One region of the Maribacter sp. Asnod1-A12 genome, then DNA from elsewhere that is predicted to be linked to it. Evidence: riboswitches for the same ligand, from Rfam matches in the RefSeq annotation. Region 1 holds a riboswitch; each other region holds the start of a gene.

Region 1 (10,356 bases):
TAAATTGGTCATTTTGGCTTCTGATATTGAACTCAGTTCCTAATACCGAAACTATCGCAGTATTTGTGCTCACCCTAAATGGTACACCGCTAGAAACATTAAAATAAGCCTGTCCAGAAAGGGTAACGAACCTGTTGTTTTTCCAATCATTTTTATCGTAGGTAATGCTTGATGCCGCATCTAATTTTACGAAAGAGCCTGTTGGTAAATCAATAGTTTTGTTTTCGGCAATTTTTGTAGTTATAGTAGTACTACCGGTCGATGACAAATACCAAACCAAGCCGCATGAAAGTAAAATTGCTACACTCGCTGCTATACGCACCCAACTACTATTTTTAGTTTTATTTATTGGTAAAATATATTCATTTTCTTTTTTCAATTTTGCCAGACCTCCCTCAGCATCAAAGGGCTTCATCTTCCAAGTATCAATATCTTCAATGACATTTTTAAGTGCATCTAATTCACCAGAATTCTTTAGCGCTTCTTTTTCTTCGTCACTCAAACTATCATCCATCCAACGGGCAATTAAATTGTTATGCTCCAAATGCTTGCTCATACTTGTATTACGTTTAAAAAACTATTTAACCAACCTGCTAAATAGAAAAATCTTTTATTTCTGTAATCGAATTCAATTTCAGCAATGCTTTAGAAATACGTTTTTCAATAGCTGTTTCACTAACCTCTAATCTTAGAGCTATTTCTTTATATGTAAGTTTGTCTATTCGATTCATTAAAAAAGCCTCTCGCTGCTTTTCTGGTAAATTAGAAATGACAGACTCAAGCTTTATTCGAAATTCTTTTGTTCTTAATTTAAAATAAGGGTCTTCATTATCTTGTTCCTTAACCAATCCTTTTTCAAATTTCAGAGACACTTTTTTAGTTCGCAATGTATCGATCATTAGGTTTCGAGATACACTATAAAGAAATCCGACTACTTTGTTATAAATGACCGTACTACATTTAGACCATAGTTTAACGAATGAATCATGTACAATATCTTCTGCCCGCTGCATATCACCAAACTTGTAGTAAAGGTAATTTCGCAAACCTTCTGCATGGGTTCGATAAATGTTATTATAAACGCTCTCTTCGCAAACCGATGGTTCTTGACCCATTCTTTAATATTAAATTCTAAAAGACCTATTGTAAAGTCATTATCCCAAAAGTAGCTATTACCCCTTTAACTGCAAGATACTCTAAAATAAAAAACCTATAGTTTCCTATAGGTTGTATGAGATTTAATATGCTAGACTAATTTATTTGCTACAGTTTTGATTGTAAAAAAGAACAATCGCAGCTAATTCTGCACCTTTACCATATTCATCATCCTTAAAGTCACTGCCGTTCATTTTTTGAATTAGTTCTTTGCAATCACCTAATTGCTTTTTTACTTTTTTCTTGTATCCTATCCAATCCACATCGCCAACAATTAATCGGTATACTTGTTCAATAGTTTTAGACCCTGGCTTTTTAATATAATACTTAATAATAGTACCTCTACTACTAGGTCCTCTAACAACTCTTCTTGAAACCTGCGAGCTTTGACTTGCTGTTAAATTGCCACTTTGAGCATATGAAATGTCATTTTCAACCTTCATACTACCGTAGTTGGTTTGAATATTACGTGCAACTAGCATTGTTTCGCCAGAAATAATCACCTGAAATTCTTCTAATTTCTTAGATTTTGGAGAGGTTCTAAAATATTCAATATCTCCAGTTTTAATATGTTCGATTTCATCATGTTCAATTTTATTAGGTTCTGCTCCTTCACTTTTATAAAAAAGAATTTTGCTTCCTTTATTTTCAATAATTCCTTCTTTAATATCTCCGTTTTTAAAAGTTACTACACCTTTGTTTTGAGCAAATACATTTGAAATAAAAAGAAACAATACGGCAAATGGTAACATCTTGAAATTCATAGGTAATGGTTTTAAAATTTATGAGATGCTAGAACGGACTTTTATCAGAAAAATTACTTTTTAAAAGTTGCTGCGTTATACTAAAAGTTACTTCACATGTTTTGGCTTTAGACCAATAAACAGTAAAGTATAGATAAGTAAAAGCAGTAAATACCAGGTATTACTTACTAAATCTAAATAATCGATTTTCCCTTTTGAGAAGCTTAAAATCATTAAAACCTGAGCGCCATAGGGTAGTAGTCCTTGAAATATACAAGCAAATATATCTAATATTGAAGCTGTCTTTTTATTATCTAAGTGGTACTCGTCATTTATCGTTTTAGCAATGGGACCGGCAATAATGATTGACACGGTATTATTTGCAATCGCCATATTAATGGTACTTACCAAAGTGGCAATACCAAACTGTGCAGACTTCTTATTTTTAATCAGTTTTTTAATATTGACCAATATGAATTCGATACCACCATTTCTCTCTACCAAAGCGGCTAAACCACCAGTCAATAATGACAATAGAAATATTTCGGTCATATTGGTAAATCCGTTATATGCGATTTTAGTTGATTCTATGAGGTTAAAGTCTCCATAAACAATTCCTAATGCACTTGCTGCAATTGTACCTAATAACAAGGTTACAAATACATTGACTCCCACAATCGAAAGAATAATCACCAATACATATGGCATTATTTTAATAATAGAATAATTGTAAACTGTGCTTTCAGTTACGACGGACTCCAACCCGAATCCCTGAAATACTAAAATAACAATGGTGAATAATGCTGCAGGTACCGCTATTTTGATGTTCTGTTTAAATTTGTCGCTCATTTTACAACCCAAAGATTGGGTTGCCGCAATAGTCGTATCTGAAATTACAGATAAATTATCGCCGAACATACTGCCGCCTAATAGCGCACCACATAGTATTGCTAAATCTGCGTTGCTTTCATTAGAAAAACCCACTACAATGGGTGCCAATGCTACAATAGCACCAACCGACGTTCCTGTAGACACTGATAAAAAACCCGCAATAACAAAGATACCAACGTAAATATATTGAATGGCTATAACATCTAAACCAAGGTTTACAATAGCATTTACACTACCTGTTTCGTTTGTAATTGCGGCAAAAGCACCTGCTAACAAATAAATGAGGCACATGGTCAATATTTTATCATCGCCGCAACCTTTTAATAAGGTGCTTATTTTTGTTGTTATTGTTTGTCTAAACAGTAAAAATGCAACAATAATTCCCCCTATTACAGCAATAGGAGCTGGTAAAGCATAGAAATCATTTTGATAAATACCGACTCCTAAAAACGTAAATACAAATACGAACAAGGGTATTAAAGCTGAAAATTTTGGGATATTCTTTTTAGTACTTTCCATTTCTCTTTCTTCATAATCAAAAAAGGAAATAGCTATAAATTAGAAGAATCATGAGTTAACATTTGTTCCAATTGATTGGCTTATCTATTTAGCACCTTGCTTGTTATTGCAGGTTGCTATCTCCTTGTTTGAGATTCTTGATAATTATTTAAGGCGGCAAATGTAGTGTATTACTAATATTACCAAATCTTAAAAAAAGGTTAAATTATTTAAATAGAATTCCTACACATTTACTTGTGCATAATTACCTTGAACTTGACTTCAATTATTATTTCATTAACAACCTTGCGTATTTAAATGGTCGAAGTTCGGCATCATAATACTAACTAATTCAATTATTTACGCATGAAGAATCATTACTTAAAAGCTATTGCTGTAACATTTTTATTATTGACAGCCTTTTCTTGTACACCAGAAGTTGACAAATTTGGCGAAGATTTTGACCGAGACAATATGGACTTGTTCTTTTCTAGAATTGAAGATAAAAATTTAGGTATGAGCAGTATTTCTATTTTCAAAAATGGTAAAGAAGACGATTAAATCTCTTTTGCTATTATTGATGTCGAAAATTCGATTTTAACAGTTTCGACTTCTAAATATAGAGTTGGCTTCAGTATTCAAATACCCTGATAAGACATGTTATTTAGACAACGGCACTGTAAAAAATACGGTAGTACCAACATTTACTTCGCTGTTGACCCATAACTCACCACCGTTTCCTTCTGCCATTTCTTTACATAAAAAAAGACCAAGACCCGTTCCTTTTTCATTATCCGTACCAAAGGTAGAATCCATATGGGCATTTTTAAAAAGTAATTCTACCGTTTCTGCAGCCATACCGATTCCATTATCGGCAACTGCAATTTCTAAGAAATTATTTTTTTCATTAGCACTAATAGTTATAACTCCTTTAGTATTAGTAAACTTAATAGCATTACTTATTAAATTTCTTAGAATAATTATCAAATGATCTTTATCACTGAAGCAATTGGTATTCATAACATTATTAACAATAGTTATCTCCTTTTTTAGGGCTAGGGGCGTTAATACTTTTATCGTATTTTCCAGAACACTATTAATTTCTAAATCACGCTGTTCAACAATAATACCTTTCATTTGCGCTTTTGCCCATTCTAAAAGATTATTCAACATTACCGAAATACCTTGTATATTATTTAAAGCTTTGGGGATTAACCTGTTATAATCTTCTTTTGACATATCACCTGTCAAGGATAGCTCTAACAGTCCGTAAAAAGAATTTATAGGACCTTTAAGATCATGTGCTATTATAGAAAATAGTTTGTCTTTAGTTTTATTTGCCTCACTAAGTTCTGCTTCATGCTGCAATAATTGACTCTGCTTTTTTTGTAAGTCTTGAGTGTATTTTTGCTGTAATTTATTGTTTCTATATATTAACACAAAAAATATTAAAAGTAAGAGCAGAGCACCAATAGCAAAATAAACGTACTTCTTTTGCTTGGCTATTTCCTTATTCTGATCTTCAATCAATTGTTGTTTCTGGTTCTCAAATTCAATTTTACTTCTTAGAATTCCAAGTCCCTTTTTGAACTTTTCATCTGCACCTAATTTATAAAGTTCTAAATATGCCGTTTGATAAGTGTATGCCTGGGTATCGTCACCTTTTCTATGATATACTTGAGATAATAGGTCATTTGACTCTTTTATAACGGTTTCTACATTAAGGTTATGACCATATTCCAAAGATTTTTTACCGTATTGTTCTGCCTTTTCTAAATCATTCAATCCTAAATAACATTCTGACAAGGCTGAATAAACTAAAGCATAGCCATAGGCGAAGTTTAATTCATCACACAACTTTTCTGCTTTAATTAAATAATTTAAGGCTTCATCATACTTTTTCTGTTTTAAAGCAATACTACCTTTTTGTTCATAAGAATGTGATAACCAATCTTTAATATTACTTTTCTCGAAGAAGACAATACTTTTGTCTATAAATTCATTCGCACGATCAAAACTACCCATGGTTGAATACTGTGAAGCCATATTAATGAATGTATAAGGTATAATTTCATCATCCATCAATTTCAGGCTTAGATTACGTGCAATCTCTAGAAAGGTTATTGCTGTTTGGTAATCACCATTTTTACTGTAAAGTGCAGCTATACTAACGTTTAAATCAATCCTTTTTCCGTTTTCGTTAATAGTATTCGCTACATCTAAAGCTTCTAGAAACCGGGTTAGTGCAAGTGCATCTTTACCTTGTAGCGAATAATCTAGAGCCATATTATTTAGGGCTTTTAATTTCTCTGAACCTAAATTATATTCATTGGCAATTTTTAAGGCATCTAAATTGAATTCTAAGGCTTTTTCTGGCTCACCTTTTTCAAAATAAAAATAACCGTAGGTAGATAATGCCTTGCTTTCACCTGCTTTATAATTAGTTGTTAGACTTAAATCCAGTCCTTCTTTTAATAAAATTGCAGTAGTGTCTGGATTTTCACGAATTTGATCTTTTGCTAAATCAAGTATTAAATCAATGTATTTTGGATTTTTCGCACTAAAGTTTGAAGCTGAACGTAATTCTTTTATTTGAGTGCGTGTATTTTTTTCTGTTTGCCCCAAAAGATTCATGGAGCAAATAAGCATTAATGCTACAAAGTAGAAATCTCTCTTCGATAATAAGGTTCGTGGCATTTTTATTTTTATTTCTGAAAAAGTACAACCAGAAATTTACAATTCAGCTTTTTTGTTGTGAAACAATAAATTTTGTAGGTTATTTCGTACATTTTTGATTTATATAATTAAATTTTCATGATTATCGTTCAATTAATCGGTTTCAATATTAATAACTATTTGATCTAAGAAGCAAAATTATTTTTTCAACAGAAAGTTTCACAAACGTAATAAAATCGACAATTACGATATCATTACCAATTTATAAAACTAACATATACAATAATAATCTTAGTCAAATTTCTTATTTAGAAAGCTCCTTTTCTAGAATTCTATATTAATGTAGCAGAATTTCATATTGCTGTTAAATGTATCGATTAATCAAACCCTAAAAGTTTGCATATTCCTTGCGAAGCATAATTAATTATGTTTAAGAAGTCGTTAGGTAATAGAAAAAAACCAAATCGTTACATATTTCACTGAAGTGGTTCTCAATATAGGTAAATAACATGTTATAATTGTAGTAGCTTTTCGAGAAGTATTTGCATAAATTATATTCATTAATATTGTAATGTATGCAAGAACAGCCGCAGTACATAAAGCTCATTTAATTAGCACATAATATTTTATTCCTTAAATAATAAACGGTGATAGGTATATTTATATACCTATCACCGTTTATTTGAATTTCCTGAGAAACCTAAATTTTGCACTAGATTTTAAACTTATTCTCAATCAAAATAAGATTGCAATTCTTTCTTTAAATTTTTCCATTGGCTTTCATCACCACTTATTATTTGACCTACTTCTTTTATTTTAGAGGTTCCAAAACCTATAGCTTCTTTAATTCCAATATGTGGAGGTAAAGAGAGTGCTCCACTGCTTACTACTGCATCTATTATAAAAGGTTTCTTACTGTTCTTGGCTTTCACGATAGCAGTATCTATATCATTTGTTTTTTCTATTCTAACACCATCGCCTCCACATAATTTCGCATACTCTGCAAAATTAACATTGGTTTCGTGTAATGCGTCTAGACTAGGTGCGAGCCCGACTTGTTCCATTTCCAATTTAACAAAACTAAGCTCAGAGTTATTAAATATTAAAATCTTAATTGGCAACTCATACCTAACAGCTGTAATAAAATCTTGCATTGCCATATTAAATGCACCGTCACCACTTAAACACCAAATCTCTTTCTTAGGATTTGCAAATTGTGCACCAATGGCAGAAGGTAAACCTACAGCCATAGAACCATGATTGAACGAACCTATTAAACGTCTTTGACTATGAAAAGAAATATGGTGTGCTGCCCAAATAGCCGAGGTTCCAGTTTCTACAGTAAAAATTGCATCATTAGAGGCATGTTGATCGACCAGGTCTGCAAATATCTGTGGATTTAAGGGTTCATTATCTCGACTAGGTGAAGCTTCTTTTTTCATATTTTTTCTCCAACCTTTGAAATTTTCCCTTAATTTATCAAGAAACTTAGAATCGTCTTTCTGTTCTATTTTTGGATTTAACATCTCCAAGAAAGAAGAAATATCACTCCAAATGCCAAGAGAAACAGCTGTTCTATTTCCAATATTTTCTTGCCTTATATCTACCTGTATCGTTTGTGTATCATGAGGTAAAAAATCAATATATGGAAAATCGGTTCCTAACATTAACAATAAATCACACTTCATTACCGCATTATAGCCAGACGGATTACCAATCAACCCCGTTAAACCAACTACATTTTCAGCGTCATGGTCAAAAATATCACTAGCTCGTAAACTATGTGTTATGGGAGCATTCAATTTTTTTGATAAATCGATTACATACGAGCGACACTCTCTACAGCCATCACCAGCCAAAATACCGACATTTTTTGCTTTATTCAATAAATTAGCAGCCTGTATTACAACTGCCTCATCAGGTACTAAAGAAGAAAAATATTTTTTAATTGGATGTATAAATTGCTGGTTTTCTGCATCCATCTCCGCCACATTTGCCGGCAGTTCAATTCTACATACAGAATTATTTGCTATTGCAATTTTTATAGCTCTTTGAATTACCATAGGCGCTTGTTCTGGAGTTTCTATAATTGCCTGATAATCACATACGTCATCGTATACTTTTTTCAGATCTACTTCTTGAAAATAGCTTGTGCCTTGTTGTTTTTGGTTTATTTGACCCGTTATTGCAATAACCGGAGTACGAGCTTTTTTAGCGTTATACAAACCATTGATTAAATGAAGAGCTCCAGGTCCAACTGTACCTGCACAAACCGCTAAATTTTGCGTGGTCTGGCTATGACCAAATGCCGCAAAAGAAGCATTGCCTTCATGTTTCATACCTATCCAACTTACATCTTCTCGTTCTTCAATTGCTTTTACAAAAAAGTTTAACGCATCGCCGGTAACTCCATAAACTTTTTGTACGCCAACGTTAACAAGAATATCTAATAACTGCTCTGATACATTTTTGCTCATAATAATTCTATTTATTTTACTTAATAATACTAAGACGACTTCTTCCTCTATCTATATTCAGGGTTCTCAAAATTCCATCTGGTTCCATCATCCCAGTCTTTTCTAGAATTTCCATAAGAAGGGTAACCATTATTAGCTTTTAACATTTTCGCTAAATGCATTAAATTATATGACATAAAAGTGGTATTTCGATTTGTAAATTCAGAGTCATATCCCACTGGTGGATCCATAGACTCTCCATTCCACTCTTTATCTCCATAACTTGGACCCGGACCAACTTTACCGATCCAACCGGCATCAGCTTGTGGCGGAATACTGTATCCTAAATGTTGTAAAGCATAAAGAATACCCATAGAACAATGTTTTACACCGTCTTCATTTCCTGTTATAATACATCCACCGGCTTTACCATAGTATATATATTGCCCCTTATCATTTTGTAGACCACTCATAGCATATAAGCGTTCGATAAGTTTTGTCGCTACAGAAGAACGTTCTCCCAACCAAATCGGTGTTCCGATAACTAGAATATCAGCTTCAATTATTTTCTTATAAATACTCGGCCAGTCATCTTTTTCATAACCTTCTTTGGTCATATCTGGTTGTACGCCCACAGGAATGTCGAAATCCGTGAAACGTAATACCTCTACATCTACACCCTCAGATTTCATAATATTAATTGACAAATCCATCAAATTGCGAGTATGACTTTTTGATGGTGATTTTTTTAGGGTACAGTTAATAAAAACTGCCTTTAAATTCTTGAAGTCCATTTTATAAATTTCTAAATATTTGTATTGTATTTATCATCAATACATTTTCTTTAGAAAAAATAGAACATTATAACATCACGATTTAAACTGCTAAAAAACAATCATTTAAATAAGTTGCATTGTATTTTGTGTTTTAAAGAAAATGTATAGAATAATGAATAACTTAATTCTATATACGGCAAGCTATGTATAGTATTAGGTAACTATTGGTTTAATCTAGTTTATTATTGCCTTTATAAAAAAGGTTGAAGCTAAGGGAGATTAAAAAATGAAAAATATCAAATAGATTGAGATTCCATAACTTTACCAACACCGATAAAAATTGTTATCATATTTCAATTTGTGCTGAACAAAAAGTAATACAGAATTTAAAATGATTTAGACCCAGCTATTTCGACGTATTAGCTTCTTAACTTTTGACACGAGTGAAGTTACTGACCAAACGGCAAGGCCCATTAAAACACAATTATAGGAATAACGGACTTATTCATTTTTAGTATATGAAGTTTTTAAGATCACATAAATCAAAAATTAATTTCCTCATATTTTTTTTGTAATAATAAATATGACAAGTTTATATTAAAAAATTGAAGTTTGCCCATAAAATCAAGCATTTAGAACCCAAGATTTTGCTAAATGCAACAACTCTTTCTTTTCTTCTAATGTACGACTTAAAGGTATTTGGGCCAGCCCAATTAAACGTCTTATAACTTCAACACCTGCAAACTCTTGCATTAATTTTACATTTATTGGTGCAGTGTAACTTTCTACGATCTCTTCTAAAATTTTCGTGTTTCCGGTGGCCATAAAAAGATGTGCAGCCATTACACCGAGGTCAAACTCGGCTACTCCCAAAAAACTAAATTCAGGATCTAAAACAAATACTTGATCTTTTAACCCCATCCAACTACCCGGATAGTAATCACCATGCAGTAATACCCCGCCAGTAGACAAGTATAATTCGCCAAGAGCAGAAATTTTTTCTTTAAGTAAAATATCTTGTTTTAATGGAAGAGACAAAGCTTGTAAACCAACTTGTACTTGATCTAATGAAAAACCGTTTTCTTCTAAAAATGGTAGTACAAAAATGTGTTGATGATTTAATTTACGTAATTCTAGATTTTCGGGGTAAGCACTTGAAAC
Region 2 (10,356 bases), 1.0 Mb from region 1:
TACTTCATTACGTAAATTTTCACCGGTTTCAATCTCCACTTTTTGTGTATTCCCTTGTTTAATAACCAAAGCTACATTCTCAAAAACCGCTATGGAAGAGAACTCGGAAACAGAAACTTCTTGTCTCGTAATCTCACCAGTACTTTGAAAACAATCTGAAGCATTTTCAGAATCGCAAGAAACAAATAGGGAAACCAAAATTACCATCAAGACTATAAGGTCTCGACTGCGCTTGACCAGACAACTAAGTGAATTATTTATCATTTTTATCATCTTATAATCGTATTCCTATCCCGAATTCTACTGCTTCTGCTTTTGCTCCGTGAGATTTTAAGGTAACTGCCCCAAATATCTTTTCTCCAAAATAACGTTTTAGCCCTACACGTAAATATGTACGTCCTTCAAAATCAAACGGGTAATAAACATAATAACCGAACTGAGAAATCATGGACACTTTATTAATGAACAACTCATGACCTGCAAAGACCCCTACCCTTTTATAATCATCATCTGTATTCACCCCGTTTTCAGGAAAAGCAATACTTTGATAGCGAATCAACTCCTTTAAAAAATTAGAGAAATAGGCATCTACTCCAAATTGTAGCGCACTTTTTCTTCCCACTCTTTTATCCGCATAGGCAGAGAGTACAACAAAACCATACTGTCCAGAATCAATAACATCACTTTCATTTACACCTGTTCTTAAAGCAAAATTATAACGCAAAGGCTCTGTTATTTTTTCTTTTTCGCGATGTATATATTCTATTTCTTTGCCTCCATCTAAATCGTATACCACACCGGCATTGAAAGCCAAGGTATTGGTAGAAGTATTCGGAGCCCTAAAATTAGCATTTGAATAATGTATTAAAGAGATACCGGCTTTGAATCCTAGCCCTTTTATAATATTCTCTTTATGATAATTGAACATTAAATACGTAGAACTTAATACATCTGATCCGTATGCGTTATTTCTAAAATTTGTTACTTTATCATAAGGGTTAGTAGCATAAGAGACCCCTTGCCCAACGCGAAGCTGCACATTACGCTTAAAAAGATAAAAATTGTAATGAGCGTAAAGTCCGTAATTATCACCTAATGTACTATTATTAGAATTCTGATATATGAAAGAATATCCAAAATCAGGATAGTTATATAACTCTTCCCATGCATTTAAGCCATAGGTTTTTCTATTGTAACTCAAAATTACGCCCGCAGGGTGAGATGTGATTAAATGTGAAATATCTGGATTATGTAAAATTATAGACCCGTAAAACTGACTAGCATCAAGGGTATACTTTTTTTGCTCACCAGATTCTTGTGCGAAACAACAACTTACTGAAATCAGTAAAATGGATAGAAACTTAAAATTCATTGAAGGCAAAAATAAGTACTAAGTACCAAGTACCATGTACAAAATACAAAGTTCTTTCCTACAAATTATGTATTTACAAAAGTAACAATGTCACTTCGAGTGAATTTATGAGGTACGAATAAATTTTTATTGAGAAGCTCCCATGTTCTAAAAGTTCTCGATACATTTTTACATCTCCGTTACTCTACGATATTAAAACACTAGAACTTACAAACTAGCTTCACGGAAACTAAAACAGTGCCTCCGCTATCGCCTTAATATTATCAGATTTCCCCATAGAGTAGTAATGCAACACAGGCACACCAGCAGCTTTCAGCTCTTTAGATTGCTGAATTGCCCATTCAATACCTACTTTACGCACATCTCTATTGGTTGCACAACCATCTACCGCTTCTATTAAATCTTGTGGCATATCAATTCTAAATACCTGTGGTAATAATTGCATATGTCTTTTAACTGCAATTGGTTTTATACCCGGAATAATAGGTACGGTAATACCCATACTTTTTGCAGCTTCTACAAACTCAAAATACTTTTTATTATCGAAGAACATTTGTGTTACTACATAATCGGCACCTGCATCTACTTTCTCTTTCAATCGTTTTAAATCTGATTGTAATGAAGGTGATTCCAAGTGCTTTTCCGGATAACCCGCCACACCTATACAAAAATCACTGCAGTGTTCGCTTTCTATGGTTTCATGCAAATACTTACCACAATTCAACTCTTGAATTTGTTTTACCAAGTCAATCGCAAAAGGGTGTCCGCCATCCGTAGGTTCAAAATACTTTTGTTCGCTACGGGCATCACCACGTAAAGCCATTACATTCTGTATGCCTAAATAATGACAATCTACCAACATGTACTCGGTTTCTTCTTTAGTAAAACCTCCACAAATAACATGAGGTACCGTATCAACATCATACTTATGCTGTATAGAAGCACAAATACCCACTGTACCTGGTCTCATACGTGTAGTTTTCTTATCTAAAAGTCCTTCTTTCTTAATATAGATAGTTTCTTCACGAGATGTGGTCACATCAATAAACGGAGGTTTAAATTCCATTAATGGGTCAATATTATTATACAATTCTTGAATATTTTTACCCTTTACCGGAGGCACTATTTCAAATGAAAAAAGTGTCTTTCCGTTTGCATTAATGATATGGTCTGTTACTTTCATATGCTATACTATTACTCTTTTTGTGAGCAGACCTCAATGAGGCATTATTAGTTATAATTTAATTATTTTGGCGTTCGAGCGGGCTTTCAGCTCTATTTTTTCTATTTATATTTCATTCATTCATCTTGGTGAACATCAGTTTAAATAGAAAAAGATGCCGCTTCAATCCCTAACGCACTAGTCAACTATATTCGGTGCCAACCATCTTTCGGCATCCTCTAATGGCATGCCTTTTCGTTCGGCAAAATCTTTAACCTGATCATCTTTTATTTTTCCTAATCCGAAATAACGTGCCTGCGGATTTCCAAAATAATACCCACTTACAGATGCTGCTGGCCACATAGCCAAACTATCCGTCAGTTCAACACCAATAGTCTCTTTCACATTTAAAATATCCCAAATAGTCAATTTCTCTAAGTGATCAGGACAAGCAGGATATCCTGGTGCAGGACGAATTCCCTTGTAAGATTCCTTAATTAAATCTTCATTACTCAACTCCTCATTTGAAGCATAGCCCCAGTGTTTCAGCCGGACTTCCTTATGTAAATATTCTGCAAAAGCTTCTGCCAACCTATCTGCAAGAGCTTTTACCATAATGGAATTATAATCGTCTAAATCCGCTTCATATTTCGCCGCTAATTCTGCAGTACCAAAACCTGTAGACACACAGAAGCAACCCATATAATCTTGTTTCCCTGATTCTTTCGGTGCTATAAAATCTGCCAGAGCATAATCTGCTACACCTTCTCTACGCTCTAATTGTTGGCGTAAGGTTCTAAAAGTGTAGCTCTCTTTCGCTTCGGTTCCGCTCAGCGACCCAGTATTCTCATCTAGATTTGAGCTTGTGTCAACTAAAATATCGTCATCGTTGACGGAGTTAGCAGGAAAGAGTCCAAAAATACCTTTTGCCTTTAATTTCTTCTCAGAAATTATCTTGTTCAGCATCTCTTGAGCGTCTGCGAATAAATCTGTTGCTTGTTCTCCAACAACCTCATCTGTCAATATTGCCGGGTATTTTCCATGCAGTTCCCAACTTCTAAAAAATGGAGTCCAATCTATATACGGCACTAAAATGTTCAAATCTAAATCTTCTAGTACCTGTATACCAAGCTTATTCGGTTTTACGATTTCTGAAGTTTCCCAGTCTATTTTAAACTTATTTCTACGTGCCGTAGAAATAGATTTATACGTTTTACTTGATGAGCGATTTAAAAACTTCTCACGAAAAACGTCATAATCATCTTTAATGCTTTTCTTATAACCATTAGAAGTTTCTTTCTGCAGTAAATCTCCCACTACAGTAACCGCTCTAGAGGCATCATTTACATGAACTACAGCTTCTTTGTATTGTGGATCAATTTTTACCGCAGTATGTGCCTTACTGGTTGTTGCCCCACCAATTAGCAAAGGAATCTTAAAGTCTTTACGTTCCATTTCCTTTGCCAAATGCACCATTTCATCCAAAGAAGGTGTAATCAATCCGCTAAGCCCTATAATATCTACATTGTGTTCAATAGCTGCGGCAATTATTTTTTCTGGCGGCACCATAACTCCCAAATCAACAATCTCATAATTGTTACATGCCAGTACAACACCCACAATATTTTTGCCGATATCATGGACATCGCCCTTTACCGTTGCCATTAATATTTTTCCTGCATTGTCAGAATCACCTACCTGCGGATTCAACAACTTTTCTTCTTCAATATATGGCAATAAATAAGCTACCGCTTTTTTCATTACACGGGCAGATTTAACCACTTGTGGCAAGAACATTTTTCCACTTCCAAATAAATCACCCACCACATTCATACCGGTCATTAAATTACCTTCAATAACCTCAATTGGCTTACTTGCGGCAACTCTTGCTTCCTCTACATCTTCAACAATATATTGGTCAATACCTTTTACCAAGGCACGTGTAATTCTATCTTGTAACGGATCTTCTCTCCATGAAAGATCTATCTTACTTTCCTTAGTTTTCCCAACTACCGATTCTGCAAAATCAAGCAATCGCTCGGTTGCATCGTCTCTTCTATTTAAGATAACATCTTCAACACGTTCCAATAAATCTTTAGGAATATCATCGTATACCTCTAACATACTTGGGTTTACAATACCCATGTTCATACCTGCTTTTATCGCATGATATAAGAAAACCGAGTGCATTGCCTCACGCACAGGGTTGTTACCCCTAAAGGAGAAAGAAACATTACTTACCCCACCACTTACACTGGCATGTGGTAGGTTTTCACGTACCCAACGCGTAGCCTCTATAAAATCGATGGCATTCAGTTTATGCTCATCCATACCTGTGGCCACAGGAAATATATTTAAATCAAAAATAATATCTTCTGGTGCAAAATTCACTTTGTTCACCAAAACGTCATAAGAGCGTTTTGCTATTTCAATTCTACGGTCATAATTATCTGCTTGACCTACCTCATCGAACGCCATAACGATTACCGCGGCACCATATCTTTTTATTAGCTTGGCATGATGTATAAACTGTTCTTCACCCTCTTTTAAACTAATGGAATTAACCACACATTTACCCTGAACTACTTGCAGACCCGCCTCAATGATTTCCCATTTAGAGCTATCTATCATTATAGGTACACGAGAAATATCTGGCTCAGAAATAACAAGATTCAAAAATTTGACCATGGCTTCTTTACCATCGATCAATCCGTCATCCATGTTAATATCAATAACCTGTGCTCCATTCTCTACCTGTTCTCTAGCAACAGCCAACGCCTCTTCAAATTTCTCTTCTTTTACAAGACGTAGAAACTTTTTTGAACCAGCAACGTTTGTCCGTTCACCAACGTTTATGAAATTCGTTTCTGGGGTGACTATTAGGGGTTCAAGACCTGATAACTTCAGGTATTTAGTTGTCGGTTGACCGTTGTCAGTTGATGGTTTTTTTGAAATACTTCCAGACATTATTTGGTCTTTTTATAGTAATTGATAAACCCATTAATGAGTTTTTTACATTTTAAAATTTGCTTCGCAATGGATTCAAAATCTTCTTTAATCAAATATTCTTGATCCAAAGCAATGAATAGCTGAGTTTCTAATTCATATAGAGAACCTCTAGAAATGTGTAAAAACTGGATAGTATCTGCTGTTGTTCTTCTTCCACATCCTTCAGCTATATTTGACGGAACTGAAACAGCACAACGACGTATCTGATTTGTCAACCCATACATTTCAACTTTAGAAAACTGCTGAGAAACTTTATATATCAAATTCGCCAAAATCCTAGATTCTTTCCACACTTCTAATTCTGTATATTCCATTCAGTTACTATTTACTGACAACCATCAACCGACAACTGTCAACTTTCTAGGTTCAAAATTTTCCACTACCTCTGCTATCGCCGTAATATGTTCCGGAGTGGTACCGCAGCATCCACCTACTATATTTACTAATCCTTTTTCTGCGTATTCTTTAATTTGTTCTGCCATTTGATCAGGAGTCTCATCGTACTCTCCGAATGCATTTGGTAGTCCTGCATTGGGGTGTGCCGAAACCGCATGCTCACTTTTGGTTGATAATACCTCTAAATGTGGCACCAATTGATTAGCTCCTAATGCACAATTGAAGCCGACCGATAAAATAGGAATATGGGAAATGGATATAAGAAATGCTTCTGCCGTTTGACCAGATAACGTTCTACCTGACGCATCGGTAATGGTACCGCTTACCATGATAGGCACATCGACATTTCGCTCTTCTTTTACTTCTTCAATAGCAAACAATGCCGCTTTTGCATTTAACGTATCAAAAATAGTTTCTACCAATAAAATATCCGATCCACCATCTAACAAGGCTTCTACTTGTTGTTTATATGCAATACGTAGCTCATCAAAAGAAACTGCTCTATACCCTGGGTCATTTACATCCGGAGACATACTTGCCGTTTTGTTCGTAGGACCGATACTACCGGCTACAAATCTTGGTTTATTCGGTTCTTTAGCCGTGAATTCATCTGCTACCATTTTAGCGATACGCGAAGATTCATAATTCAACTCATACACCAAGTCTTCCATGTAATAATCCGCCATCGCTATCGTAGTTCCAGAAAATGTATTGGTCTCTACGATATCGGCACCCGCAGCGAAATACTTACGATGAACCTCAGCAATTGCATCAGGCTGAGTTAGTGACAACAAATCATTATTACCCTGTAATGGGTGTTCCCAGTCTTTAAAACGTTCTCCCCTAAAATCTTCCTCAGTAAACTTATAGCGCTGTAGCATGGTACCCATGGCGCCATCTAATATGAGAATTCGCTCTTTTAATATTTCCTTTATATCCTTCATTTTACGGTGTAAAATATTATTGGTTCAATAAAAATGTAATTCGTAATCAAGTAAGGAAAGTTCGGCTAGATGCCTTTTCTTAAGTTATCTGTCTTTGTAATGCCATATAGAATAACATCTTCTGCACAAGTACACAGAATAAAGATAGAATGTAGCACCTTCTTTTCCTTAAAGGAAAGGGTTGCCAAGGTTTCAATGGGTCTAGTCCCTCCACCTTTCTTGATAACGTTTCAATCTATTTATGAACGATTTGCAAAGTAACGGCACAGCATGCTCTAATCCAAAACTTCAACAGGTTTTTTACCCAACGAATTTTTAGAAATTTGTCATAAAAAAACCTCCAGAATCATAAAGAATCTGGAGGTTTTACTGACCAAATTATAACTTTATGCAATACTTTGTACTACTTCTTTTTTGGCTTCTTTCTTAGAACCATCGAATCCTTCAACACCACCAACGGTCGTATATTTCATTACGTAGCGCTTACCCGGATTGATTTGTTGGTATGCAAACTGACACATTACCGCTGCTTCATGGAAACCTGATAATATCAATTTCAATTTACCCTCGTAAGTATTTACATCACCAATAGCGTAAACTCCCGGTATATTTGTTTGGTAATCCTTTGCATTGTTTACTTTAATAGCATTCTTCTGAATCTCTAGACCCCAATCACCGATCGGACCTAATTTTGGAGACAGACCGAATAACGGAATGAAATTATCTACCTCTAAATAAGTATCTTCCTTTTCCTTATCGGTATGCTTAATAACTACGGCTTCCAAATTATCTTTACCGTGCAATTCTTTTACCTCAGCTTTAGTAATCAATTTGATTTTTCCAAGCTTCGCCAGTTCAGATGCTTTTTCAACAGAATCCAAAGCTCCTCTAAACTCATCTCTTCTATGCACCAAAGTTACTTCTGATGCTACATCGGTTAAGAAAATAGCCCAATCTAACGCTGAATCTCCACCACCGGCAATCACTACCTTTTTGTCACGATATACTTCTGGATCTTTAATCATATAAGAAACACCGGTATCTTCAAAATTTACAATATTCGAGATAGGTGGTTTTCTTGGTTCAAAAGAACCTAACCCGCCTGCTATAACAACAACTGGCGCATTATGCTGAGTTCCTTTATTTGTAGTTACTATAAAAGAACCATCTTCTAACTTATCTAAGGTTTCAGCTCTTTCACCCAATGTAAACCCTGGTTCAAAAGGTTTGATCTGCTCCATTAAATTATCTACCAAAGTACCTGCCAAAATTTCTGGAAATGCAGGAATATCGTAGATAGGCTTCTTAGGATATATCTCCGAACACTGTCCGCCTGGCTGCGGCAATGCATCTATTAAATGCGTTTTTAACTTTAATAATCCTGCTTCAAACACCGTAAATAATCCGGTTGGTCCCGCTCCTATAATGAGCATATCTGTTTTAATCATAATTTTTTGTTTAGTAAAAAGTAATTAGAAATCACTTTTCAACTTCTTTTAATTTCACTTCAACTATGTACTTAATACTTCGCACTTTTATATTTCGCTCAACTTAGCATTCTCCTTTGAATACTGATTCTTCGCCTGAATTAATGCCTCTCTATGTTTTACCACTTCACCTATGATGATAATTGCAGGGTTAGATAATTTTTCTTTTTCTACAACCTCAACTATAGTTTCAATAGTTGCAATGCCTAGTTTTTCATTCTTACGGGTCCCATTTTGAATAATGGCGATAGGCATATCTGCTTTGCCTTCTCCTTTAAACAGTTCTACAATTTGCGGGAGTTTTGACATTCCCATTAATATGACCACGGTAGCGCTACTTTTTGCAGCTAAGGCAACATCACTTGATAGTTTATGCTCTTTTGTAGTTCCTGTAATTACCCAAAAACTTTCTGATGAACCTCTTTTGGTTACGGGTATATTTTGATATGCAGGTACACTTAAACTTGATGAAATACCGGGTACCATTGCTACCTCTAAACCATGTGACGCTGCATATTCCATCTCTTCAGAACCACGACCGAATACGAATGGATCTCCTCCTTTTAATCGTACCACATGTCCCGCAGATTTTGCTCTGCTTATGATCAACTCGTTTATTTGCTCCTGTTGATATGCATAGCAACCTTTACGTTTACCTACAAAAATCAATTCTGCGTTTTTTGCATACTTTAGCAACTCTTCGTTTACCAAAGCATCGTACAAAACCACATCGGCATTTTCTAAGGTCTTGATCGCTTTTAAAGTGATCAATTCGATATCACCAGGACCTGCACCTACAACAGTCAAAAGACCTTGACTTCGGCTACGCTCAGTCTTCGTTAAATTGCTTTCTAAACTCATGCCGTTTATGCTTCTGCTAATTCTTGTTGTCTGAATTTCTCTACAGTTTCTAAAAATACTTTAGCATCTTTAATATATGTCGTAGCAAATTCTTTTGTTGGTTCGTTCTGATTTAACTGAAGCACCATTTTTTCAAATCCGCCTGCAACTTGTATTCTTCCGTCTGCCACAAATTTCTCATCAAAATCCTTAATGATACTTGCATGTGTATTCACCTTTGTATTCTCTGATGTCAACATCGCTTTCGCCGAATTTACCATAGAAGCGTATGCATGATAGATACTTGCAGACCACTTCTCAGCATCGAACATATCTTGTGCATTCTGAATTTTCTCTTCACTTTCAAAAAGAAGCGTTGCAATCAAGTCGATTACCACACCTGCACATTCACCTACACCAATTGCTTTTTCATAACGTTCCGTATTTCCCCAGTCAATAAAATCTTCTGGTGTTAAATCATCTGTAGATGAAAGCGGCGTAAGAAAATCGTAGAAATACATTTGTCCTTTTTCAGCATAGTAATCAGGGAAAGACAAATCGCCACCGTTAGCATCAAAATCATTCAAGATCAAACGTAATGCTTCCGGACCTCTTTTACTTGGCACTTTTACTACTTTATCCGCAAAACGACCTTGTCCATTACCATCATTACTACCACCTAACAATACTTGTAATGCCGGTGCAACTAATTTATCTTTTGTACGAACGGACATTCCCTGAAAACCAATATTTGCCATATTGTGCTGTCCACATGCGTTCATACAACCACTGATTTTTATTACAACATCTTCGTTATTGATATAATCAGGATATTCTGTTTTTATAACTCTTTCTAATTCTTCTGCAATACCAGTACTACTTGCAATACCTAAATTACAAGTATCTGTACCTGGGCAAGCTGTTATATCTAATGCTTTGTTATAACCTGCTTCTGCAAAACCTAATTTCTTTAATTCCGTATAGAAAAATTCAACATTCTCTTCTTTTACAAAGGGAATCAAAATGTTTTGACGTAATGACAACCTTAATTCACCTGCTGCATATTTCTGCACCAAGTTGGCTAATAAACGTGCCTTATCGGTATAGAAATCACCTAACAAAACTTTGATACCCAAAGCTACATAA
Region 3 (10,356 bases), 1.1 Mb from region 1:
AAGAAGCTACTGTTCAAGTATATAAAAATGATTTCTTTTCAGGTATTCTTATGCTGGTCAGAAAGTTGTTTATGATATAGTTCTTTACACAATTACTAATTACGCAGCCATATAGTTGGCATTGAGAAGTAATCTGTCTATTGAAAACACACATACTATCCAAATTTTACATTGAGCTTATCCTCTAATAAGTGGTTATAGTTTTAATGTTCAATTGGTGTCGCATTGTTCGTGGCCTAAATACAAATTACTATTTGAAATTACCTGTATTTTAATCACCCGAAAATTTTAACTTTTTTCCTTCTCCTCACTGTCACTAAAACCCTTTTTAATCGATTAAACTTTCTTAGCTTTAAGAATTCAAATTCTTAAGACATGTCAAAGATTACCATCAAACAACTTATTACCTTTGTTTTATTGGCTACAGTAATTGTTTCCTGTAGAAAAACAGCGCCTAAAGTATCAGAAACAGAAGTTTCTGAGACCTATGTACAAGATAACTTTACGAAGAAAGAAGTCGATATCACCATGCGTGACGGCATCACTCTCCACACCACTATATACTCGCCGAAAGATACTTCTCAACAATATCCGATCATTATGCAACGAACTCCTTATAGTTCGCAACCTTACGGAGAAGGTAATTTCAAAACCAAAATAGCCCCTAATATTCACATGATGCAAGATGGCTATATTGTGGTTTACCAAGATGTTCGTGGACGTTGGTTAAGCGAAGGTCATTATGAAAATATGCGTGCTTTCAATCCAGATAAAAAAACGGAAAAGGATATTGACGAAAGTTCAGATACTTATGATACTATAGACTGGTTGGTAAACAATGTAGAAAACAATAATGGAAATGTTGGTATTTGGGGTATATCATATCCTGGTTATTATTCTACGTATGCTGTTGTAGATGCACACCCGGCATTAAAAGCAGCTTCGCCACAGGCGAGTATTGGTGATTTCTTTTTTGATGATTTTCATCATAACGGAGCCTATTTGTTGAGTTATTTTAGAGCAACCTCTTTATTTGGTACTCCCAGGCCAGATGGGGATAAACCTATTGATACGGCTTGGTACGTATTACCAGATTTACCGACAAAAGATCAATATCAATTTTTTTTAGATGAAGGTCCGCTAAAAAATTTGGACCGTTTCTTTGAATACGAAACTAGCGATACACCACGTATGGCAAAAGAAGGTGTTACCGACGATTATTTCTGGAACGAGCTAAAAGAACATCCAAATTATGATGAGCTATGGCAAAGTCGCGGATTAATTCAGCATTTAAAGGATGTAAAACCAACGGTTGCAACTATGGTGGTTGCAGGGGAGTTTGATGCTGAAGATTTATACGGACCTTTGGAAACCTATAAGAATATTGAAAAATACAATGCCGATAATTACAACACTTTAGTTTTCGGACCATGGGATCATGGGGCTTGGGCGCGAAGAAAAGGACAGAATATTGTAGGTAACTATTACTTCGGTGATGGTATTTCAGAGTTTTTTCAGGAGAATATAGAAACTAAATTTTTTGACCATTTCTTAAAAGGAAACGGAGATAAAAATAGCGGATTGCCGGAGGCCTATGTTTTTGATACCGGTAGAAAAGATTGGAAAACTTATGATGCCTGGCCACCAGCGGGAGTAGTTAAAAAAGACATGTACTTATCTGCAGATCAAGAACTGACTTTTGAGCCAAAAGAAGTGGAAGAAGTAAAGTTTATCAGCGATATTAAAAAACCGGTTCCTTACTCAGAGGATATTAAAACGGTTTTTACACCTAGAAAATACATGACAGACGATCAGCGTTTTGCGGCACGCAGAGGCGATGTGTTGGTATTTGAAACCGAAGTGATGGAAAATGATATGACTTTGGCAGGTGATATTCTAGCAAAATTAAAAGTAGCGACTACGGGTACAGCTGCAGATTGGATCGTTAAAATCATTGATGTACATCCAGCAGATGAGCCTGCCTACGAAGGCATGCAAGACCATTTGAAAATGAGCAATTATCATTTAATGGTTCGTAGCGAAGTATTACGTGGGCGCTTTAGAAACAGTTTCTCAGACCCAGAGCCATTTGTAGCAAACCAAAAAACAGATGTAACCATTAAGTTACAAGACGTTTTTCATACCATTAAAAAAGGGCATAAGCTACAAGTTCAAGTTCAAAGCACATGGTTTCCCTTAATAGATTTAAATCCGCAGACCTATGTGAATAATATTTTTAAGGCAGATGAGTCCGATTTTAAAACACAAACACATACGGTATTTACAGATTCTCGTATTGAGTTTTATGTGTTGGAGTAAAATGGTTTATTTATATCATTATTGGTATAGATGAAAACTGAATTATTCTTACTTTTAGTATTATTCTAACTTACCAAACAACCACAAAAATGAAAAAAATAATCCGATCAATAGCTGTTATATTATTACTATTACCAGTAACCACTGAAGCACAAAAGAGCAAAAAAGAAATCATAAAACAGTTAGACACAGAGTACGAAACTTATAAAGATATTGCAAACCAGCTATGGGAGAATCCTGAGTTAGGTTACTTAGAGGAAAATAGTTCGGCACTTTTACAAGAAACACTTAGTGCGGCAGGATTTAAAGTTGAGAAAGGTGTGGCAGGTATACCTACGGCATTCACGGCAACATATGGCTCGGGGTTACCTGTTATAGGAATATTGGGCGAGTTTGATGCTTTACCAGGGATGTCGCAATCTGCGGAACCTATTAAAAAATCAAGGGTAGTAGATGCGCCCGGTCAAGCGTGCGGACATCATTTATTTGGAACAGGTTCTATGGCAGCAGTAATTTCTGTTAAGAATTGGCTAGATGCTACCAAAAAATCTGGAACCATTCGGTTTTACGGAACTCCGGCAGAAGAAGGCGGTTCAGGAAAAGTATATATGGTAAGAGCAGGTCTTTTTAATGATGTAGATGCTATTGTTTCTTGGCATCCGGGAGACCAAAATACCTCTAACCCAAGTACGAATTTGGCAACGATATCAGGTAAGTTCACATTTAAAGGTGTTTCCTCACATGCTGCTGCCGCTCCAGAATTAGGGCGTTCGGCGTTAGATGGAGTAGAGGGTATGAATGATTTGGTAAACATGCTAAGAGAACATACAACTGAATCTACACGAATTCATTACGTAATAACTAAAGGAGGCGATGCACCCAATATTGTACCTGAAGAAGCTGAGGTGTATTATGTTGTTCGCCATTCCAATAGAAAAGAAGTAAAAGCAGTTTGGGATAGAGTTGTTAAAGCTGCAGAAGGAGCTGCCATAGGAACAGAAACTGAAATGTCATATGAAATTATTGGCGGAACGTATGAGCGTTTGCCAAATGAAATACTTGCAACCTTAATGCATGAAAATATGCAATTGGTTGGTGGAGTAAACTATACTCAAGAGGAAATAATATTTGCCGAAGAAATTCAGAAAACATTAAAAACACCAAAAGAAATTGAAAGTGCTAGCGAAATCAAACCAATGGTTTTTACCTACGGTAAAGCCTCTGCCGATACAGGAGATGTAAGTTGGAACGCTCCTTTGGCGGCAGTGAGAACTGCTACTTGGGTTCCTGGAACACCACCTCATAGCTGGCAAGCAGTTGCTGCAGGTGGAACCGATATTGGATTTAAAGGAATGATGGTGGCTGCAAAGACCATGGCATTGACAGCAATAGATATTTTTGAAAAACCTGCTTTGCTAACTAAGGTGAAGGCTGAATTTAATGAAAGAAGAGGGGCTGACTTTAAATATATTGCTTTGTTAGGTGATAGAGAACCGGCATTGGATTATAGAAAGTAATCTGAACATTTTTTAGATAATAGTTATACATAGTTCTTGTTTTTAGTACCGGTCAAAATCAACAAACATTAAATGAAAAATCTAATTTTAGTCATAGCAGGTGTACTTTTCCTGCTACCTACTAAATCCGAAGCCCAAAAGTCAAAAAATAAAAAGCCTAATATCATTTTCATCATGTCAGATGATCATGCGTACCAAGCCATTAGTGCGTATGATGATAAGTTACTTGATACGCCAAATATTGATCGCTTGGCAAAAGAAGGCATGCTGTTTACCAATGCGAGTGTCACCAACTCTATTTGCGCACCATCACGAGCAACGATTCTAACGGGTATGCATACTCATATTAATGGAAAAGTGGATAATTACTTTCCGTTCGATACTACACAGGTGACATTTCCGCAAATATTTAAAAAGAATGGTTATAAGACAGCTATGTTCGGTAAGCTTCATTTTGGGAACAACCCAAAAGGCGTAGATGAATTTATGATTCTGCCGGGTCAGGGTAATTATATAAATCCCGATTTTATTGTTACCAATGGCGATACCATAACCAAGCAGGGCTATGTTACCGATATTATTACCGATGTATCTTTAGATTGGTTAAAAGAAGAAGTTGTCGATGGCGAACCTTTTATGATGATGTATTTGCATAAAGCACCACATAGGCCTTGGTGGCCAAGACCAGATAAGTTCAAAGAATTTACCCAACGAACATTCCCAGAGCCAGAGACACTTTTTGATGATTATAGCAATAGAGGTTCTGCAGCGAAAACTGCAGAAATGAATTTGTTAACGCATATGATGTATAGTCATGATAGTAAAATAAGACCAGAAACCTTGGCGAAAATGGAAGGTAAAGTATTTCCTGTAGTTGAAGAGTTTCCTAATAGTTTTTATGGTCCGTATAACCGTGCTACGGCTGAGCAAAAAGCTTTATATGATCAGGTATTAGATTCTATCAACGATTTCTTCTATGAGAATTGGCCAAAGATGAACGATACCGAAAAAATGAAATGGAAGTATCAGAGATATATGCAAGATTACCTAGGTAGTATTTCTTCGGTAGATGATAACGTAGGTCGCTTGTTAGATTATTTAGATGAAAGCGGATTAGCAGAAAACACAATAGTAATTTATACCTCTGACCAAGGATTTTATTTAGGGGAACATGGTTGGTTCGATAAACGATTTATTTATGATGAATCTTTTAAGACTCCGTTATTGGTGCGTTGGCCAAATGTGGTGAAGCCGGGATCTGTAGAAAATGAAATGGTACAGAATTTAGACTTTGCGCAAACTATGTTGGAAGCTGTGGGTTTCACTCCGCCAAACGATATGCAAGGGGAGAGTTTGATTCCGTTATTAAAAGGCGAAAAAGACAAATGGACACGAGATGGAGTGTATTATCAGTATTACGAATACCCGTCAGTACATATGGTAAAACGCCATTATGGTATTGTAAACAAAGAATTTAAATTGGTGCATTTCTACTATGATGTAGATGAATGGGAGTTGTATGATAGATTAAAAGATCCGAAGGAAATGACCAACGTTTATAATGACCCTGCATATGCAGATACCGTTAAAAAGCTGAAGAAAGATTTGGTAGCACTTCGTAAAAAATACAAAGACTCTCCAGAGCAAGATCAAAAATATATAGAGAAGTACAAGAGTGCTGGGATGATAAAGTAAGTTGTTCCTTATTAGAAATTTTTAATATATATTTTAGGCTCAAATGCTACGTTTGACTTTTTGAAATAGGAAAGTTAAAATTTTAATTGAAATGTTTCTGTATATGGGTAATTAAGCTGATTTAATGAATGATAATTTTTAAAGTTCGCTCTTAGAATTAAAGTGAGTTTTAATGAAAAAAAATAGGTGAAAAAATTTATAATATTACTTTGTTTAATTCAAGTTAGTATAAATTGTTTTTCTCAGGTAAATTTTGAGAAAGGATATTATTATGGCAATAATAATGTTAAAATTGAATGTTTTATTAAAAATATAGAATGGTTAAATAATCCTAATGAAATTCTATATAAAATTTCAAAAGATGGTGAAATACAAACTAAAACTATAAAATCAATAAGTGAATTTGGAGTATCACACGTTGTTTATAAACGTTTTAATGTTGAAGTCGATAGGTCTTCACGGTTATTGGATAAATTAGATTATGACAGGAATCCAAATTATATAGAGGAAGTGCTTTTTCTAAAGCAAATTGTAAAAGGTAATTTAAATCTTTACAGTTATGTTGAGGGTAATTTTTCAACTTTTTTTTATGACGGTAAAGAAAAAGCTATTACACAATTGGTATATAAAAAATATTATAAAAGCGAATCAATAGTTGCTGAAAGTAATATTTATAAGCAAGAGTTGTTGAACAATTTAATATGTAAAAGTATTTCTACTAACAATATCAATACATTAAGATATTCAAAAAAGAGCTTGTATAATATTTTTGTAAAGTACAATACATGTAAAGGTGTAATTTTTGATAAGGAGGATGAAGGAAAAAAAATATTTGGTCTAAATTTAAAGACTGGAATTAATTTTAACTCATTTAAAATTCCTTCTAGGTCTGCTTACAACCCCTCTTCTTATGAATTTAATTTTGGAAATATTGTAGGGTTTCAAATAGGGTTGGAGTCCGAATTTGTACTGCCGTTTAATAGAAATAAATGGGCTGTCATTATTGAGACTTCGTATAATAATTTCAGATCAGAATCTACATCGCTTAATTATTTGCCCGAAACTGTTACACTTAATTACAGGACTCTTGAATTTCCTGTCGGATTAAGACATTCGTTTTTTTTAGATGAAGAATCAAAGTTTTTTATTAATGCTTCTTACGTACTTATTTTTGATTTAGATTCGGAGTTTACCACTAGCAGACCTGGTTTTGAATTTAGTAAGGGAACAAACTTGACCTTTGGTCTAGGATATGAATATCATAAATTTATTTTAGAAGTACGTTACGATATGGATAGAGGAGAATTATTTTCAGATAGTAATAATTATAGTACTGAGTTCACAAGTTTGTCGATCTTATTAGGGGTGAAGATATTATAGCATTTAATTTGTAATTATCTGAAATATGATTTATAGCTTGAGATGTCAATCGCATAGCTGTGATGAAAGTGTTTATCCTTTCCTTTTATAGTTTTCAATAGGCTTTTAAATAGCAAGTGTTAAGAGATAATATACTTTGATAAAACTAACAACAAGACCTTAAATTATATTTTTTTCTTAAAGTTCTAGGTTATTAAAAACTTCTGCCCAATATTTGTAGCTCAAAGTTCAAACACTTATTGAATAGTTATCAAGAAAGGTGGAGGGATTAGACCCTTTGAAACCTTAGCAACCCTTTGTTCCATACAAAGAAGGTGCTACATTCTACCCTTAGGGGATGGATAACAGTAATCGATTTTTTTTCGATATTACTTTCTTATAACTTTTTGATTTTACCTACCCGCATATGATGTTGGTCAAGGTTTGGCTTTTAATTTTTTGCATCCTGAGCGTAGCCGAAGGATTAATTTTTAAAAACAACAAAATCATGAGTAATCACAAATTAGCAACAAACGCATTACACGCAGGTCACGACACAACTACCAACGGTGGTACAAGAGCAGTGCCTATTTACCAAACATCATCGTATGTCTTTAATGACACGGATCACGCAGCAAACTTATTTTCGTTAGCGGAATTAGGTTTTATTTATACAAGATTAAACAACCCTACCAATCAAATTTTACAGGATAGACTAGCTGCGGTAGAAGGCGGAATTGGAGCGGTGGTTTTTGCATCGGGTACAGCGGCAATCTCAACAGGGTTGTTGACATTGTTGAAAGCAGGTGATCATATTGTGGCATCTAGTAGTTTGTATGGTGGTACGTTTAATTTATTGAACGTAACCTTGCCAAGATTCGGTATTACAACAACCTTCGTAGATGCATCTGACCCTGAGAATTTTGGAAAAGCGGTACAGGAAAACACAAGAGCATTTTTTGTAGAATCTTTAGGGAACCCTAAATTGGATGTGTTGGATCTGAAAGGAATTTCGAAAGAATCAAAAGCAGCAGGTGTGCCATTTATAGTAGATAATACTGTGGCTACTCCGTCATTATTGAATCCTATTGAACACGGAGCTAACCTAGTAATACATTCATTGACAAAATATATCGGCGGACAAGGAACTTCTTTAGGTGGAGCAATTATTGATGCTGGTACTTTTGACTGGACCAACGGAAAATTTCCAGAGTTTACTGAGCCATCTGCTGGGTATCATGGTTTGGTATATAGCGAAGCATTAGGTGCGGCGGCATTTACATTTAAATTAATATTAGAAGGCTTACGTGATTTCGGTGGAGCATTGAGTCCGTTTAACGCATTCCAAATTATTCAAGGTTTAGAAACATTACCGGTACGTATTAAGCAACATAGTGCAAATGCATTAGAATTGGCTACATGGTTAGAAGGTAGGTCAGAAGTGGAATGGGTAAATTACCCAGGATTGAAGAGCAATAAGTACAACGAATTGGCAAAAGAATACTTGCCAAAAGGACAGAGCGGATTGGTTACTTTTGGTGTGAAAGGCGGATTTGAAGCTGCTAAGAAGTTGACCGATGCGACTAAAATATTCTCATTGCTAGCGAATATTGGTGATACAAAATCATTGATCATTCACCCTGCAAGTACCACACACCAACAATTAACTGCAGAGCAGCAAGAAGGTGCTGGTGTAGGTCAAGATTTAATTCGTTTGTCTGTTGGTCTAGAAGATATTGAAGATTTAAAAGCCGATTTAGAACAGGCATTTGCAAGTCTTTAATCTCGGTTATCGATATAAAGCAAAATTGAAATAACCGGTCATTGAGCTAAAACTATGTGACCAATTATTTAAAATAGTAAAATATTATTGGCTGAGCGGAACAGAAGCCAAGCCATAAATTGATTTTGAAATAGATGCTACATCAATTACAGATTAAAAAATATAAGACCTTAAGTGGTGCCTCTCAAGATATTCAATTGTCTTATCAGGTATTTGGTAAAGAACTGCACACGGCACCTATTATTTTGGTGAACCATGCTTTAACGGGTAACTCTAATGTTACTGGTGAAGATGGCTGGTGGTCAGCACTTATCGGTGATGAAAAATGTATCGATACCCAAAAGTATACCATTCTGGCATTCAATATTCCGGGTAACGGTCATGATAAATTCGTGATTGAAAACTATAAGGATTTTGTTGCTGGCGATGTAGCTAGGATGTTTTTGCTGGGTTTGCAGCAGTTGAAAGTAGACCGTTTATTTGCTTTGATCGGTGGTTCTTTAGGTGGTGGTATTGCCTGGGAAATGGCAGCATTACAACCAGATTTAACCGAGCATTTAATTCCTGTGGCATCCGATTGGAAATCGACAGATTGGTTGATCGCCAATTGTCAAATTCAAGAGCAGTTTTTGGTGAATTCTAAGCAACCGGTACACGATGCACGTATGCATGCAATGTTATGTTATAGAACTCCGGCGTCCTTTAAAGAGCGCTTCAAAAGAAGTACGAACGAAGAGCTGCAGGTCTTTAATGTAGAAAGTTGGTTAATGCATCATGGCGATAAGTTGCAAGAGCGGTTTCAGCTATCTGCCTATAAGTTGATGAATCAGTTATTGAAAACGATTGATGTCACTAGAGGTGGAGATGAGAATTTCATCAGACTGCAAAATAGTGATACCAATATTCATATTATAGGTGTAGATTCTGATATGTTCTTTACTGCTCAAGAAAATAAAGATACGTTTAAGCAATTGGCTCAAGCGAAAAGCAACGTTACCTATGGCGAAGTACAGTCGTTACATGGGCATGACGCCTTTTTGATCGAGTTCGATCAAATGGAGAAATTGCTTGGTGGTATTTTTAATACCAACGGCAATATCAAGAAGATTAAGATTCTAAAATTTGGCGGTAAATCTTTAAGCAATGGAGAAGGACTAGAGCGAGTATTGGATATTGTAGCCAATAAGGTTAAGAATGAAGAGAATATTGCCATTGTTTTATCGGCAAGGGAAAAAGCAACGGATCAGCTAGAAGAGATGCTGGAGAAAGCCGCAAAAGGTAAAGACTATAAAACTCAGTTTGAGGCTTTAGAAAAATATCAAAAGCATACTTATAAGAATATCAGTTTGTCGGCAGAGTTTAAAGGCTTGGCGAAATTGTATGAAGGTGTTTCATTGTTAGGTGATTATAGTGCCAAAATTAAAGATGAGGTACTTGCCTATGGTGAATTGATATCTACCAAATTGGTTACCAAATTATTGATAGGTAAAGGCATCAATGCAGAGTTAGTAGATACGCGTAAGGTGATAAAGACCGACAATACATTTGGTGATGCCAAGGTATTGGAGGCAGAGTCAAAAGAGCAGGTGTTATTGAAGTTTGCGAATATACCCAAAGATACTGTTGCGGTAGTTACCGGTTTTATTTCATCTACTTTAGATGGGGAGACAACTACATTGGGTA

Evidence for each region. Region 1 has a riboswitch for S-adenosylmethionine ahead of ACJJVP_RS14455 (Na+/H+ antiporter NhaC family protein). Riboswitches for the same ligand answer to the same signal wherever they lie in the genome.
Region 2: another riboswitch for S-adenosylmethionine. It lies ahead of ACJJVP_RS09780 (homocysteine S-methyltransferase family protein); the one in region 1 lies ahead of ACJJVP_RS14455 (Na+/H+ antiporter NhaC family protein).
Region 3: another riboswitch for S-adenosylmethionine. It lies ahead of ACJJVP_RS09715 (O-acetylhomoserine aminocarboxypropyltransferase/cysteine synthase family protein); the one in region 1 lies ahead of ACJJVP_RS14455 (Na+/H+ antiporter NhaC family protein).

The regions. Positions count from the first base shown of each region.
Region 1 covers NZ_JBEFNZ010000006.1:3,345,791-3,356,146, reverse strand. Annotated here, with positions in the region: gene ACJJVP_RS14470 (FecR family protein) at 1-556, opposite strand, end outside; gene ACJJVP_RS14465 (RNA polymerase sigma factor) at 594-1,115, opposite strand; gene ACJJVP_RS14460 (hypothetical protein) at 1,257-1,919, opposite strand; gene ACJJVP_RS14455 (Na+/H+ antiporter NhaC family protein) at 2,007-3,308, opposite strand; SAM-I-IV-variant riboswitch at 3,360-3,457, opposite strand; gene ACJJVP_RS14450 (hypothetical protein) at 3,654-3,848, shown strand; gene ACJJVP_RS14445 (tetratricopeptide repeat protein) at 3,948-5,984, opposite strand; gene ACJJVP_RS14440 (thiamine pyrophosphate-dependent enzyme) at 6,695-8,440, opposite strand; gene ACJJVP_RS14435 (flavodoxin family protein) at 8,488-9,213, opposite strand; gene ACJJVP_RS14430 (phosphotransferase) at 9,820-10,356, opposite strand, start outside.
Region 2 covers NZ_JBEFNZ010000006.1:2,303,141-2,313,496, reverse strand. Annotated here, with positions in the region: gene ACJJVP_RS09805 (head GIN domain-containing protein) at 1-264, opposite strand, end outside; gene ACJJVP_RS09800 (acyloxyacyl hydrolase) at 275-1,372, opposite strand; gene metF (methylenetetrahydrofolate reductase [NAD(P)H]) at 1,602-2,555, opposite strand; gene metH (methionine synthase) at 2,733-5,501, opposite strand; gene ACJJVP_RS09785 (four helix bundle protein) at 5,501-5,857, opposite strand; gene ACJJVP_RS09780 (homocysteine S-methyltransferase family protein) at 5,882-6,883, opposite strand; SAM riboswitch class I at 6,995-7,112, opposite strand; gene ACJJVP_RS09775 (NAD(P)/FAD-dependent oxidoreductase) at 7,270-8,331, opposite strand; gene cobA (uroporphyrinogen-III C-methyltransferase) at 8,419-9,231, opposite strand; gene ACJJVP_RS09765 (HEPN domain-containing protein) at 9,237-10,356, opposite strand, start outside.
Region 3 covers NZ_JBEFNZ010000006.1:2,283,498-2,293,853, forward strand. Annotated here, with positions in the region: gene ACJJVP_RS09695 (CocE/NonD family hydrolase) at 376-2,319, shown strand; gene ACJJVP_RS09700 (amidohydrolase) at 2,409-3,836, shown strand; gene ACJJVP_RS09705 (sulfatase) at 3,909-5,531, shown strand; gene ACJJVP_RS09710 (hypothetical protein) at 5,718-6,911, shown strand; SAM riboswitch class I at 7,156-7,259, shown strand; gene ACJJVP_RS09715 (O-acetylhomoserine aminocarboxypropyltransferase/cysteine synthase family protein) at 7,399-8,673, shown strand; gene thrA (bifunctional aspartate kinase/homoserine dehydrogenase I) at 8,808-10,356, shown strand, end outside.